Regions from separate parts of the Arthrobacter sp. BL-252-APC-1A genome, predicted to be linked through region 3. Evidence: riboswitches for the same ligand, from Rfam matches in the RefSeq annotation. Region 3 holds a riboswitch; each other region holds the start of a gene.
What was found. Region 3 has a riboswitch for S-adenosylmethionine ahead of FYJ28_RS03155 (hypothetical protein). Riboswitches for the same ligand answer to the same signal wherever they lie in the genome.

Region 1: it holds a riboswitch for S-adenosylmethionine, as region 3 does, so the genes downstream of both, FYJ28_RS02710 (flavin reductase family protein) here and FYJ28_RS03155 (hypothetical protein) in region 3, are expected to answer to the same signal.
Region 2: it holds a riboswitch for S-adenosylmethionine, as region 3 does, so the genes downstream of both, FYJ28_RS09040 (methionine ABC transporter ATP-binding protein) here and FYJ28_RS03155 (hypothetical protein) in region 3, are expected to answer to the same signal.

The regions. Positions count from the first base shown of each region.
Region 1 is NZ_VULS01000001.1:580,820-585,531, reverse strand. It holds gene FYJ28_RS02715 (PhzF family phenazine biosynthesis protein) at 1-454, opposite strand, end outside; gene FYJ28_RS02710 (flavin reductase family protein) at 589-1,095, opposite strand; SAM riboswitch class IV at 1,147-1,266, opposite strand; gene FYJ28_RS02705 (hypothetical protein) at 1,356-1,628, opposite strand; gene FYJ28_RS02700 (hypothetical protein) at 1,621-1,911, opposite strand; gene FYJ28_RS02695 (PhzF family phenazine biosynthesis protein) at 2,037-2,873, shown strand; gene FYJ28_RS02690 (replication-associated recombination protein A) at 2,978-4,372, shown strand; gene rpsD (30S ribosomal protein S4) at 4,691-4,712, shown strand, end outside.
Region 2 is NZ_VULS01000005.1:30,119-34,830, reverse strand. It holds gene FYJ28_RS09060 (LLM class flavin-dependent oxidoreductase) at 1-647, shown strand, start outside; gene FYJ28_RS09055 (alpha/beta fold hydrolase) at 969-1,742, shown strand; gene FYJ28_RS09050 (CoA-binding protein) at 1,812-2,228, shown strand; gene FYJ28_RS09045 (hypothetical protein) at 2,239-2,802, opposite strand; SAM riboswitch class I at 3,014-3,117, shown strand; gene FYJ28_RS09040 (methionine ABC transporter ATP-binding protein) at 3,220-4,011, shown strand; gene FYJ28_RS09035 (methionine ABC transporter permease) at 4,004-4,669, shown strand; gene FYJ28_RS09030 (LLM class flavin-dependent oxidoreductase) at 4,699-4,712, shown strand, end outside.
Region 3 is NZ_VULS01000002.1:89,738-94,449, reverse strand. It holds gene paaZ (phenylacetic acid degradation bifunctional protein PaaZ) at 1-755, opposite strand, end outside; gene FYJ28_RS03160 (SGNH/GDSL hydrolase family protein) at 1,035-2,009, shown strand; SAM riboswitch class IV at 2,146-2,278, shown strand; gene FYJ28_RS03155 (hypothetical protein) at 2,295-2,678, shown strand; gene FYJ28_RS03150 (tyrosine-protein phosphatase) at 2,675-3,418, opposite strand; gene FYJ28_RS03145 (MerR family transcriptional regulator) at 3,516-4,319, shown strand; gene FYJ28_RS03140 (hypothetical protein) at 4,365-4,712, shown strand, end outside.

The sequences.
Region 1 (4,712 bases), on a different contig from region 3:
CCAGCCCTGCCGCAACGCGGTCCAGTTCGTGCTCAGCAACAGGCCCGAACCGTGTCAGGTCCGGAGCCGCGAACGCCAGCCGGCCGCCGTCGTCGTCGTCCGCTTTTATCCGCACCAACCCGGCGGCAGATTCCTGGATGAGCATGCCCTCCTGGCGGGGTTTGCCTCCGGCTTCCAGCCAGGCGTGGGCGGAGCCGAGGGTTGGGTGCCCGGCGAACGGCAGCTCCTCGGTCGGAGTGAAAATCCGGACCCGGTAGTCAGCGCGCGGATCCTCCGGGCGCAGAAGGAAGGTGGTCTCGGACAAGTTGGTCCAGTTCGCGAACCGCTGCATCTGGGCGGCGGTTAGGCCGGAGGCTTCAAGGACGACGGCGAGCGGGTTGCCGCCGAAGGGCTCCGGGCTGAACACGTCAACCTGGACAAACGGGCGGGTGGATACGGGAATTTCGGAAGTCACTATTTGAGCTTAGTGAGTCGGCCGGGTGGATCCGCTAGCCACGGATTGCCCCAAGCTGCTCCAGTTTGTGCTGTTCGCTGCGTGGCGCGGCGGAGCGATTTCCCAAAACGGAGCGTTTAGCGCGGTCGGGCGGCTCAGGCGAAAGCCGGAACCGCGAGATTCCGAAACGCCGAGCCGTGGAAGACAAGCGGCTCATGGGCGCCGTCGTGGGTTGAGTAGCCGTGAACGCGGAGCAGGACGACGGCGTGGTCCCCGGCGGGAACCTCGTTCTCAACCGATGTTTCAAGCCAGAGGGCGGCCTCGTCCAGGAACAGGGCGCCGGTGCCGGCTTCGTGCAGGCTTAGTCCGGCGAAGCGGTCGCCGTCGCGGGAAGCGATCTGGCGGCAGACGCCGTCGTGCCCCGTGCCCAGGATGGACACGCCGATCCGGTCCGCAGCCCGAAGCAGCGGCCAGGTGCGGGAGGTATTCTGCACCGCGAACATGACCAGGGGCGGATCCATCGAAACGCCCACGGTGAAGGAAGAGGCCACGATTCCCTGTGGCGCGCCGTCGACTTCGGCGCAGAGTGCTGCGATTCCGGAGGGGAAGCGCCCAAAGGCCCGGCGCAGTGCGTTGGGCTGGAGATCGGTTTCAAGTGCCATGGAGATTCCTCTGCCTGACGCGCAGCCTGCGGTGCGAACCGCGAAATGCCAGCGCTGTACTTGCCGGACCGGGAGATCCACCGGAACGGCCGAATCGTCACCTGGAGCACCCCGCTACGGCGAGAGGGTTGCCGCCCAGCCGGCCAGGGCCTGTGGCTGGAACTCTTGATTCTGGCTACCAATCTAGGAGCGGGAAGGGGCCCGGGGCAAACGTTCGTCACATACCGGCTGTGGCGGGCAACAGTTCGTAACGGGAGTACTTAACCGGTTGCCGGCCCGTTTCCTGTTTCCACAGGGGCCGGTGCCACGGCAGGGAAGTCCGGTCTGTCTCTGACACCCATCCTGTTCAGGGCCAGCGGCCCCAGGATGGACCCGCTGAGAATGACGGCTCCCAGCACCAGGCAGGAAACCAGCCACGAACCGCCGTCGTAGAGGAAGCCTGCCAACAGGGATCCTGCCGCGGCGCCAATCAGTCCTGCATTACTCAGGAGCGCCATTCCCCGGCCGAGGCGAACTCTGCCGGTCTCAGCCACGACCGCCCCATGCATCGGGATCAGCATCGCCCAGGACGCGCAGGTCAGCACCCAGAGCACCGCGATCACCAGCGGAGGGTGTGAATGCCAGGCATCCGGCCGCTACGCCGGAACAGACTGATGCCGCCACGTATCCGGCCCGGCGTCCGCGGCGTTCCGTATAGCGGTGCAGCACCCGGGGGAGAACAGTCAGCGCGATTCCGCCGGGCAGGTAGACGAGGGCGATCTGGTAGACCTCCAGCCCAGCAGTGTTCTGCAGATACAGAAGAAGCAGCAGCCCCACACCGGCTTCAGCAGCGGCGGTCAGTGCCGCGAGGAACAGCAGCGGACTTTTCTCATGCGCTGAGCGTAGCCGACCCGTGCGGCATGCCTTTCCGTGCCGACACGCCGAAGCACTACAGTGTCCGCATGAGACAACGGTGGTTCAAACAGGTAGACGTCTTCGGCAAAAAGCCGTACCAGGGCAACCCATTGGCCGTGGTGCTGGACGGGGAAGACCTCGACGATGAGGCAATGCTCCAGTTCGCCCGCTGGACGAACCTCTCGGAGACGACGTTCGTCCTGCCGGCAACGCAGGACGAGGCTGATTACCGGGTGCGGATCTTCACGCCCGGGGGCGAAATCCCGTTCGCGGGTCATCCGACGCTCGGCACCTGCCATGCGTGGACCGAAGCCGGCAACACTCCGATGAAGCCCGGACTGGTGGTCCAGGAATGCGGCATCGGTTTGGTTCCGCTTCGGGTCAATGCCGGGTTGGCTGCCTTTGCTGCACCGCGGCTGCTGCGGACCGGTCCGGTGGAGCCCGATGTCCTGGCCCGGGTGACGGCAGCCCTGGGACTCACTCCGGACCAGGTCCTGGACCATCAGTGGGTGGACAACGGCCCGGGCTGGCTGGGACTGCTGCTGCCTGACGCGGAGACTGTTCTGTCTGTGCAGCCCGATCACGGTGCGCTCGGTGGACTGAGGGTCGGGCTGATCGGGCGGCAGCCGGAAGCCGCCGAGACGGACTTCGAAGTGCGCGCCTTTGCACCTGGTCTCGGGGTCTCCGAAGATCCGGTCACTGGAAGCCTCAACGCCGGCCTGGCGCAGTGGCTGATCGGCCAGGGCATTGCGGAGGAACGCTATACGGTCACCCAGGGCACCGCCGTCCACCGGTCCGGCCTGGTGCGCGTCTTCACCCGCGAAGGCCGCATCTGGATCGGCGGCGAGTCCGTCACCTGCATTGACGGCTCCGTTTCGCTCTAACAGTCCACCTAGTGCATGATGCCCATCGAGATGACACTTACGGCTCTTTTCAGCGCTGAAAGGAGCCGTAAGTGTCATCTCGATGGCGCGGGTAGCCTTGAAGCGTGAATGACTTGTTCAACAGCGGCGAGGACCAGGACCTGCAGGACCACGACGACGACGCCACGGAGGGCGACTCCCGTCAGCGCCCGCGCAGCCCGCTGGCGGTACGGATGCGCCCCCGCAGCCTCGACGAGGTGGTGGGGCAGCAGCACCTGCTGGCGCCCGGGTCACCCCTGCGGACCCTCGCCGAAGCTCCGCAGGGAGGACCAGCCGGCCCTTCCTCGGTGATGCTCTGGGGCCCGCCCGGCACCGGCAAGACCACCCTGGCGCACGTCGTAGCCCGCGGGCCCGGGCGCAAATTCGTTGAACTCTCGGCAATCACCTCCGGCGTCAAGGACGTCCGGCGGGTCATGGACGAGGCCCTGACCGCCAGGGACCTGCACGGTGTCACAACCGTCCTGTTCCTGGACGAAATCCACCGCTTCAACAAGGCCCAGCAGGACGCACTTCTGCCCGGTGTGGAGAACCGCTGGGTAGTACTTATCGCGGCCACTACCGAGAATCCGTCCTTCTCAGTGGTGTCGCCGCTGCTCTCACGGTCCCTGCTGCTGACCCTGAAACCGCTCACGGAAGAAGACATCGCTGCGCTGCTGGTCCGCGCAGTCCAGGATGAACGCGGGCTGGCCGGGCGGGTTGAACTCAGCGACGAAGCGCTGGAACACCTGGTCCGTCTTGCCGCGGGGGACGCACGCCGCGGGCTGACCGCGCTCGAAGCCGCAGCCGGCGTCGCCTATTCGGAACGGGACCCGGACGTTGAAGTACCGGTTGTGCTGCTGACCCATGCCGAACAGGCACTGGATGTTGCAGCCCTGCGCTACGACCGGGCGGGGGATCAGCACTATGACGTCACCAGCGCCTTCATCAAGTCGCTGCGCGGATCCGACGTGGACGCCGCCCTGCATTACCTGGCGAAAATGCTCGAAGCGGGGGAGGACCCCCGGTTTATCTCGCGCAGGCTGATGATCTCCGCGGCCGAAGACGTGGGTATGGCGGATCCGACGGCGCTGCAGACGGCGGTGGCCGCCGCCCAGGCGGTTCAGATGATCGGTATGCCGGAGGGACGGCTGATCCTTGCGGAGGCGGTGGTTCATATCGCCACTGCTCCTAAATCCAATGCCGCTTACAAGGCGATCGGCGCGGCTACGGCAGACGTACGCGCCGGCTACGGGAAAGGTATCCCTGCGCACCTGCGCGACGCCCATTATCCAGGTGCCAAGCAGCTGGGCCACGGCAAGGGCTACGTGTATTCGCATGATGAGCCGCACGGCGTGGCGAAACAGCAGTACCCGCCGGATGACCTCGTGGGGAAGGACTACTACAAGCCCACCGCGAACGGCGCGGAGCGGGACATCGCTGCCCGGCTGGAGCGCCTGCGCGGGATCATCCGCGGACAGTAGCGGAGCGGGGACGGACACTGTCGGACGCTGTCGGGCAGGGAACGGGCAGGGAACAGTGCCCCGCGGCGCGCGGCCCGTACCCGAAGGCCCGCGCATGCTAGGATTGATGGTTGACTGGCAAGCGCACTGCCGGACAATCCCACCTCATCTCCGGATTAGCGTCCGGACGCGGTGGAACTGTGTCCGGTAACTGCGTTGCAGCAGAAGGCAGCGGTTGGCCGGAGCTCTCCCTAATGGAGGCCAGTGACTACGCATTAGCCGTGCACGGCGGGTTTCCCGGCGCGTACGGCAAAACCGCCAAAACAGTGAAAGGTGAACGTGGCTAATTCAACACGTGCAC
Region 2 (4,712 bases), on a different contig from region 3:
TGGGCGCTCCCACGCCGGAAAAGCTGAAAGCAACCGTCACCAGGATCCGCGACGCCGCTGAGGCCGCCGGCCGGGACCGGCACTCAGTTCGGATTTACACCCTGCTGACCATCATCACTGCCGCCACCGCCGAGGAAGCCGAAGCCAAGCACCAGGACTACCAGTGCTACACCAGCGACGAAGGCGCCCTTGCACTGCTGTCCGGCTGGATGGGCGTTGACCTCTCCACCTACAACCTGGACGAGCCGCTGGGCGCCGTGAAATCCAACGCCATCCAGTCCGCTGCGGCGAACTTCCAGAAGGTGAACGACGACGGCGAGCCGTGGACGGTGCGCGACATTGCCGCGAGTGCCGGAATCGGCGGACTTGGTCCCCGTCTGGTGGGCTCCGGTGCGGAGGTCGCAGAGGAGCTGATCCGCTGGGTGGAGGAAACCGACGTCGACGGTTTCAACCTGGCCTATGCCGTCACTCCCGGTACCTTTGAGGACGTGGTTGAGTTTGTGGTGCCGGAACTGCAGAAGCGTGGCGCGTACCCCACGGAATACGCGCCGGGAACGCTGCGGCAGAAGCTCTTCGGAGCAGGGGATAAGCTCCCCGCAGACCACCGCGGGGCGAAGTTCCGCCTGGCCCCCGCCGTCACCGGCTAGGAGCTTGACGTATTTCCCTCGTCATCACGATGAACAAGGGGACACCCGTCTGGTCAGCCTGAACGTCACCTCCAAGCGGGCGCGTGCCCGAGGCGGGATGACGGTGCAGGTGCCGGTATCCCACCTGCCTCCAGTGCGGAAAGGGCCGTGTGCAAGCCGCACGCTGCCACCGCCATCTTCGACTACGGGCAGGGGACGGCGGACGTCACGGAGGTCCTGACGGCGGGGGCGGCCGAGCTGTGAGCCGTGGCGGGCCATTGACCGCCTCCCCTGGCGCTCCTACCGTTGAGGGACCCCCAGCCTCCAGGTAAGGAGAACCCCATGGATCCATCAGCCGAAGCTTCAGGACGTGTGCTTTCCGCCGACGGAACGCCTATTGCGTGGCAGCGCCGGGGGGAAGGGCCTCCGCTGGTGGTGGTGGATCCCGTCATGATGGACCGGACCACCTCGGGGATGGCAGGTGTTGCCGAACTGCTGGCCGCAGGCCACACCGTCTACACGTATGACCGCCGAGGCAAGGGCGAGAGCGGGGACGGGGAGGAGTACACCCCGGAATCCGAGGTGGACGACCTGCTGGCCGTGGTGGAAACCGCCGGCGGCACGGCCGATCTGCTGGGAACCTCCTCCGGCGCCGTCCTCGCGCTCCGGGCTGCCTCGGAGTCCGCGGTCATCTCCAGCGTCATCGCCGTGGAACCTCCGCTCACCGGGGACACTGACGAAGATCCGGACATCCGCCCTGAGCTGGATGAGCTGGTTGCGGCAGGTGACCGGGCAGGAGCCGTTCGGCTGTTCCAGGAGTCCATCGGAGTGCCGGCGGAGATCATCGAGGCCTCGGACCCGGCTCCGTTTGAGCCGGCGGCTCACACCATCTCCTATGACCTGACCCTGCTGCTGGAAACCGACGTGCGGTCCCTGACCGGAATCCGCGTGCCGGTGCTGGTGCTGGCGAGTTCCGGAAGTGATGACCGGCTGCGCGAATGGGCGCGTGAGACTGCCGAGCTGCTGCCCGACGGGTCATTCCAGCTGCTGGAGGGCAGCTGGCACGGGCTGGATGACCAGACCCTGGCCGCCGCCGTCGACGCTTTCCTGGAATAGGTCCGCAGTCTGCCGCGTTTGTACCCTGCGTAGGGTGGGAGCCCTGCAGAGACTCAAAGGAGAGACCGCATGGTGCACCTCAACGATCCCGAGGTCATTACCCGGCTGCTCACGGCCAAGGGCCGCTGGGCGGTAGTGGGCCTTTCGAACAATCCGGCCCGTCCCGCCGTCGGTGTTTCACGGTTTGTCCGGGATTCCCTGGGCATGGAGATCATCCCCGTGAACCTTTCCGGGCAGGCCGTCCACGGCCAGCAGGGCTACAGCAAGCTGGCGGACATCCCCGGCCAGGTGGACGTTGTGGATTGCTTCGTGAATTCGGCCAAGGTGGGAAACATCGTGGACCAGGCCATTGCAATCGGCGCCAAGGCCGTGTGGCTGCAGCTGGGCGTGGTCGATGAAGACGCCGCGAAGCGCGCCGCAAACGCAGGGCTCGACGTCGTCATGAACACCTGCCCGGTCATCGAGGCCGGAAGGTTTGGACTCTAGCGACGGAACATCAGACGCTGTCCTGGATCCGCTGGTCCACGGGCAGCGCCCGGTACGCTTTCCAGGCCTGAATCATCTGATCGCGGCTGCCGCCGGGATGTGCTGCATGCCAATGCCTGGAGAAGCGGTTCAGTTCAAACTGCGGGCTGATCGGCCGCGGGGCGGCATCCCGGGTGGCGTGCCAGTGGTCCAAGGCGGCCGCCAGCGTTGCGGTGCCGTCATTGGCGGCAAAGAACTCCCGCATCGGCGCATCGAACCGGAACCCGGGCCCGAGGGCGTGGACGAAGAACTCCCGCAGCACCTGGCTGCACGGATGTCCCGCCGGAATCACGGTGTGGATGGTCAGCGGCGGTACGAGCCGCTGCCGGGACATGTGAGGCCTGCCGGCCGGGGGAGGAAGCGGTGTGCCCGCCAGGAATGCGGCGATGCGTTCTGCCAGCTGCTCCTTTGAACCGGCAGCGGATATCTCCTGCGTGCGCGCGAACGCCTGCAGCTCTTCCTTTAGCCAGTACCAGCGGCGGAATTCGGCCGGCCCAAGCGAGGGCGAAAGGGCGGGGCGTTCCGTAGGTGTCACGTTCCCATCCTCGCGGATTCCCAGGAGAATCAGTGCTCCCGCGCCGCAGGACGCCCGTGAGTCTGCGCGGGTGGCGCGTGGGTTGGGGCAGGGACCCCCACGGACGTAACAAAACGGATTGTGACGCCGCTGCGCGTTACGCACCGACGCATTCGGCCGCACGGGGAAATCTTCTGGCCCCGCCGGTGCCTGGGCGGTTTAGATAGTCCCGTAACCATCCAGAGCGGCTGAGAGACCTGGCTCCGTGACGCCGCAGCAACCCCCTTCCGCGGGCTTTCCGCTGAAGAAGGGTGCTACCGCCAGGACCGATGGAGAAGCACCTGCTCTTTGCGGTCCGCTGCCCCGTGCCTTCCGCACGGCTGCGTGAGCCTGCGGAGGCGTGCACCTCTTCCCGGGCTCAGACCGCAGGAGGACAGCATGATCCGGATCGAAAACGTCTCTACCGTCTTTGGGGGCGGTGAATCGGCCTTCACGGCAGTGGACAACGTCACCCTGTCGATCCCCAAGGGAAGCATCCAGGGCATTATCGGGTTCTCCGGTGCCGGTAAATCCACCCTGCTGCGCAACATCAACCTGCTGGAACGCCCAACGTCCGGCCGCGTGCTCGTGGATGGAACGGACCTCACCAGTCTGGGTGATGCCGAGCTTCGGGCAGCCCGGCATGAGATCGGCATGATCTTCCAGCACTTCAACCTGCTGAACAACCGGACCGCGGCGCAGAACGTGGAGCTCTCGCTCAAGTTCGCCGGAGTGAAGAACGCCGCCGAACGCCGCGCCCGCGCACTGGAGGCGCTCGCCGTCGTCGACCTCTCGGAGAAAGCGGGGACCTATCCGGCCAAGCTCTCCGGCGGGCAGAAGCAGCGTGTTGCAATTGCCCGTGCCCTGGCCACCCGGCCCAAGGTGCTGCTGTGCGACGAACCGACCTCCGCTGTCGACCCGCGGACCACTGCCTCCGTGCTGCAGTACCTCAGCGACGTCAACGCACGGTTCGGCATCACGATCGTGGTGGTGACCCATGAAATGAACGTCATCAAGGCCATCGCGGACAACGTGGCCGTGATGGAGGAAGGCCGGGTCGTGGAACAGTTCGCGCTCGCGGAGCTGGCCCGGCCCGGGTTCACGCCGGCCACCGCAATCGGCCGGTACCTGATCTCCGATGAAATCACCCTGGACCGGGCTGCCGGCCGGGAAGGAGCCCGCGTTGCTTGAGCGAATTGCCGAAGTCTGGCCGGAACTGCTCGCCGCGCTGGGGCAGACCGGCACCATGCTGCTGGTCGCGATCCCGCTGGCGGTGCTGATCGGCACCCCGCTGGGGGTGCTGCTCTACTCCCTTGGGCCGGACGGGCTGGGGCACAAACCGCGGCTGCACCGGGTCCTGGACTCCCTGGTGAACCTGGTGCGTTCCTTTCCGTTCCTGATCCTGCTGATCGCGATCATCCCGTTCACCCGGTTCGTGGTGGGAACAACCATCGGCACCGCAGCCGTGATCGTGCCGCTGACCATCAATGCCATCCCGTACTTTGCCCGGTTCGTGGAGCAGAACATCACCGCGCTCGGCGGCGGGGTAGTGGAAGCGGCCCGCTCCATGGGCGCCACCCGCGGGCAGATTGTGCGGGACGTGCTGCTGGTTGAAGCCCGTCCGGCCCTGATCAGCTCGGTGACCATCATGACGGTCAGCTTCATCTCCTACTCCGCCATGGCCGGCCTGGTGGGCGGCGGGGGAATCGGCGACTTTGCCATCCGCTACGGCTACTACCGCTACGAGACCGGGCTGATGCTCACTGCCATTGTGCTGATGGTCCTGCTGGTCCAGGCCGTGCAGCTGGGCGGCTCCTGGCTCTCCCGCCGCGCCGACAAGCGCCTCTAGCCTTCCCGCTCCTACTGAAAGTTACTTCCATGAGCATTCCCAG
Region 3 (4,712 bases):
TTCTTCAGCTTGTTGGCGGTCGACGCCGATCCCGTGAAGGAGACCATGTCCCGGTAGTCGAGGTGGTCCAGCAGGTCGCGCGCGGAGCCGGAAATCAGCTGGAGGGAACCGGCGGGCAGGATGCCGGATTCGATCATCATCCGCACTGCGGCTTCGGTGAGGTAGCCGGTGGGAGTTGCAGGCTTCACGATCGTCGGTACGCCGGCGATGAAGGCAGGGGCGAACTTTTCCAGCATGCCCCAGACAGGGAAGTTGAACGCGTTGATCTGCACGGCGACGCCCGGGATGGACGTGTAGATGTGCTCGCCAATGAAGGAGCCGTCCTTGGACAGGACCTCAGCGGTGCCGTCGATCACCACGGTGGAGTTCGGAAGCTCGCGGCGGCCCTTGGAACCGAAGGTGAAGAGGACGCCGATGCCGCCGTCGATGTCCACCAGGGAGTCAATCTTGGTGGCGCCGGTGCGTGCGGAGATCTCGTAGAGTTCCGGGCGGCGTCCGTTGAGGTACTGCGCCAGTTCCTTCAGCTTCAGTGCCCGCTGGTGGAACGTGAGGCCGGCGAGGCCACGGTGGCCCACCGTGCGGCCGTGTTCGACGGCTGCGGCGGTGTCCAGGCCGTCGGTGCTGACCAGTGCCAGCAGCTCGCCCGTGGAGGCGTCGCGGACTTCAGCGGGGTTGGCCGAGGTGCCTTCCGGGGTCCACCATTCGTCCTGGACGAAACTGGGGACGACTTGCACGTCTATGGCGGTTGAGGTCATCTTTGACGGACCCTTTCGATACTGGACGTTCATTTTCCAGTCCGGACCGGTTCCGCTGGCCGCAGCTGCGGCGGCGCAGGCCGATAACTGACCGGACGGTCGGTAATGAATCCAGCCTACATGAGAGTGCCCTGCGGCACATCACCCAAAAGCGGACCGGCCCATACTTTTCCTCCCCGCTCCGTTCGTCCTCTTCGTATTCCGCCGCAGGAGGCCGGCCGCTACCGTGGGCGGTTACGCGGCACTGCACTGCAGACGACGACGGCGGAAGGCAGGAACATGTTCCAGTTACGCAAGTGGGGACGGGCAGCGGCGCTGCTGTCCGCAGGATGCCTGCTCACGGCAGGGTCCCTGGCCGTACCCGCGGCGGACGCGGCAGGTGCTCCCCCGGGCTGGACCGCAGCCGGTACCGGAGCCGACCGCGACCGCGGCCACCACGGGCCCCACAAGGGGTGGGACCGCGGGCCCAAAAGGACAGTTGATTACGTAGCACTTGGGGATTCGTATGCCGCCGGATTCGGCGGCGGAGCAGTCCTCGATGCCTGCGGCCGCACCGCCGAAGGCTACCCGGCCCTGTTGGATGAACTCCGCAGGATTGAACTGGACGCTGATGTCACCTGCGGCGGCGCGACGGCGGCCAGCACCCCTCCCTCAGCGCCCGCAGGCCCCGTGGACCTGCCGGAACAAATCGCATCCCTGCAGGCTGCAGGCAGCATCGACCGGAACACCGACCTGGTCACGCTGACCATCGGCGGCAACGATGTGCGGTTCGGCGAAGTCGTGGCAGCCTGCGCCGGTGCCCAGCTCCCGGCCACCTGCGCTCCGGCACTCGCGGCGGCACAGGAATACGCGGAAACAACCCTCGCACCCCAGGTGCGCCAGTCCCTCGGGCAAATGCGGGCCCTGGCACCCCGGGCGGAGCTGGTTCTGACCGGCTACCCGCACCTGTTTGACGGGGCCGGTGTTCCCGGGCTTCTGAACCCTGACGCCGCAGCGCTTTTCAACGCCGGAACAGACGCACTGAACGCGGTTCTCGCCGCCCAGCTGCCGGACCGCGGGTCCACCTATGTTGACGTGGTGGACGAGTTCGCCGGCCACGGCATCGGCTCAGCCGATCCGTGGATCATCTACGCAAACAGCCCGTTCGCCCTGCATCCAAATGCCACCGGCTACCGCGAGGGTTACCTGGCCGCCATCACCGCGGATGTGGACCTGCACCCCGGCGGCGGCCATCCCTGCCGCGGCCGCCGCTGAGCAGTACCGTTCACGCACCTGAGACGACGGCGGTGCCCACCAGACGCGGGCGCCTCCGTCGTGCAGTGAGGTTCGGAAGGAGGCCCGGGCCGTCTGTATGTACGGGTGTCCCCGCGGCCTGCTAACGTAATCAGTGCTTCACGAGACATGGCCTCCGCACCCGCAGGGTGTGGAAAAGCTCCGACTGGCCATGCACCAACCCCAATGTTCGGCGGGTGGTTCGGATGACGAAGCGGCCCGCGTCCAACCGGAGCGGGCAAGGACACTCATCTCGAAGGACACGCTGTGATTCCCTCCAGTGACCCCCGCTGCACCGCATTTGCCCCCGGCCACAAGATCCATTGGATCCATGGCGGCCGCCTCATGAAGTACGACGACTGGATCGACGTCGAGGTCCACGCCGACCCGGAACTGGACCTGATCTGCCTGGTGCTCGATGGACGGCAGCAGATCATGTGGCACCACGACGTTCCTCTGCTGGCCGAGGCCCTGGCCGCCAGCCCCGGGACGCCCCAGTGGTGCCCCCGGTATTCCTCGCTGATGGTCCCGGGCGCTTTTGAGGGCCGGAACAGGAGCTCTTTTTTCTACTTGGCCACCACGGAAAGGGTTTTCCCATGCAGGGGCCGGCTTCCGCGCAATGACATAACCATGCAGGACCAGTCTGCTTAGAAGTCCTCCTGCAGCAGCCGGGACCGGAGCCGGGCGAGGGTTCCCTCACCGGCACCGGCCCGGCGCAGGTAGGCTGCGGCGTCGAAGTTCCGCAGCATATCCAGCAGCTCCGCTTCGGCGGAGCCGGCGCGGGCCGCGAGCTCGGAGTCGTCCAGCGGCCGTTCCCTCGGCCGCTGCTGGGTGCGGTGCCAGTCGTTGATGCCGGTCAGCGCTTCCCGGTAGTCGGCTGCGATCTCCCCCGGCGCCACGCCGGCCAGGTCCAGCAGCAGGGCGGCGACGAGTCCCGTACGGTCGCGACCGGCTGAGCAGTGCAGTACGACGCCGCCGGGCGGCGCATCAGCGACGGCGCGGGCGATTGCCGCGAACTTTTCCGGCCAGCGGCGCAGGTTCTCCGGGTAGAACCGGGGTGAGCTCATGTACGGTCCGGTCAGCGCGGTGAAGTCAGGATCGTCCGCTTCCTGGGTAGGCAGATTCAGGAACCGGATTCCGGTAACAGCCGACGGGGGGACTACGGGATCCGTGTCGCGGCGCCCGATCTCGGAACTGTTGCGCAGGTCAACTACCGTCCGCACACCGGCGTCGTATGCCTGCTGCCAGCCGCGGGCGGTGAGCCATTCGGAGCGGCCCATCCGGTACACACGCCCGGGCTGAATGTGCGAGTTGGCTGCGGGAATTCCGCCCAGGTCCCGGGCATTGGCAGCGCCTTCCCAGTCCACGTTCCGGCTCCTCGGCTCACCCATGCCTCCAAGACTAGGCGGACCCACGCCCAGCCAGCCTCCGCAGGCCCCAGCCAGTCATACTTGACCCTGACACTGTGGAAGGCAGGAGAACTGGACCATGTTATCCATCGGAGCGTTCGCGCAGATCGGCCAGGTAACCCACCGCATGCTTCGGCACTGGGATACTTCCGGCCTGCTCGTACCTGCCCACGTGGATGTTTTCAGCGGCTACCGTTCCTACGATCCAGCCCAGCTTGAACGGCTGCACCGGATCGTCGCACTGCGTTCCCTGGGCTTCGGGCTGGAGGACATCTCCGCCATGCTCGACTCCGGCGTGGACTCAGGGCGAATCGCCGCCCTGCTGCGCCTGAGGCGGGCAGAGGTCGCAGAGGAGGCACGGATTGCTGCCGCACGGCTCATCGACGTGGAGCGCAGGCTCCATCTCATCGAAAAGGAAAAGCACATGGCCCAGATCGAAATCATTGAAAAACCCCTTCCGGCGCTCCGCCTCGCTGCCCGCCAGGCAATGGTGGCCGAACAGCCCGAGGTCCCCGGCGTCGTCGGACCCCTCTTCGACAGCGTCGCCGCACTGCTGGCTCCATCCGGCGCCCCGTCAGGTGTACCGGTGGCGCAGTACGACATGGGTGAGGACGGCATGCGGATTACGGCAGGCTTCGCCAGCCCAGATCCGGTTCCCGACGGCGTCGAGGCAGTGGAACTGCCCAGCGTTCCGATGGCGATCTGCGGGGTCCATCTTGGCTCCATGGACGGCATCGCCGACAGCTGGCAGGCGGTCCACACCGAAATCATTGCCCGCGGGCTGACCCCCTCCGGCCCGTGCCGGGAGGTCTACCTGCGCTCCTGGTCAGAGGATCAGGCGGATTGGGTGACCGAGCTGCAGCAGCCGGTCGGCAAGGCTTAGCTGCGGCCTGCTGAGGGCCGGACAGTTTCCATAAGGAGGCGGCACATGGACACGGCGCAGGTGCGGTTGTGGTGGCTGCCTGTTGGCGCCGGCGGACATCTGGTGATCCACACCAGCCGCTGGTGGGAACTCTGGCGCTCCGTGCGGGAGCGGCGCCACCCCCGGCCGCTCTTCCACGCAGCGCTGGAGGTCGCGGCCGACGGTTCAACCTATGCGATCGAGATGACGCCTTCGTGGGGCCAGGGGCGCAGCGAACGGGGCGTGGTGGCCGAAGGTCCAGTCGGTCTCCGGGCGCTCGGCCGCCTGAAGCTCTTTCGGTATGAAGTGCGGTGCTGGCGCGGCGGAATCATTCCCGACCTTGGCTATGCTCCGGAGCCGCCCCTGGTGTTCAAC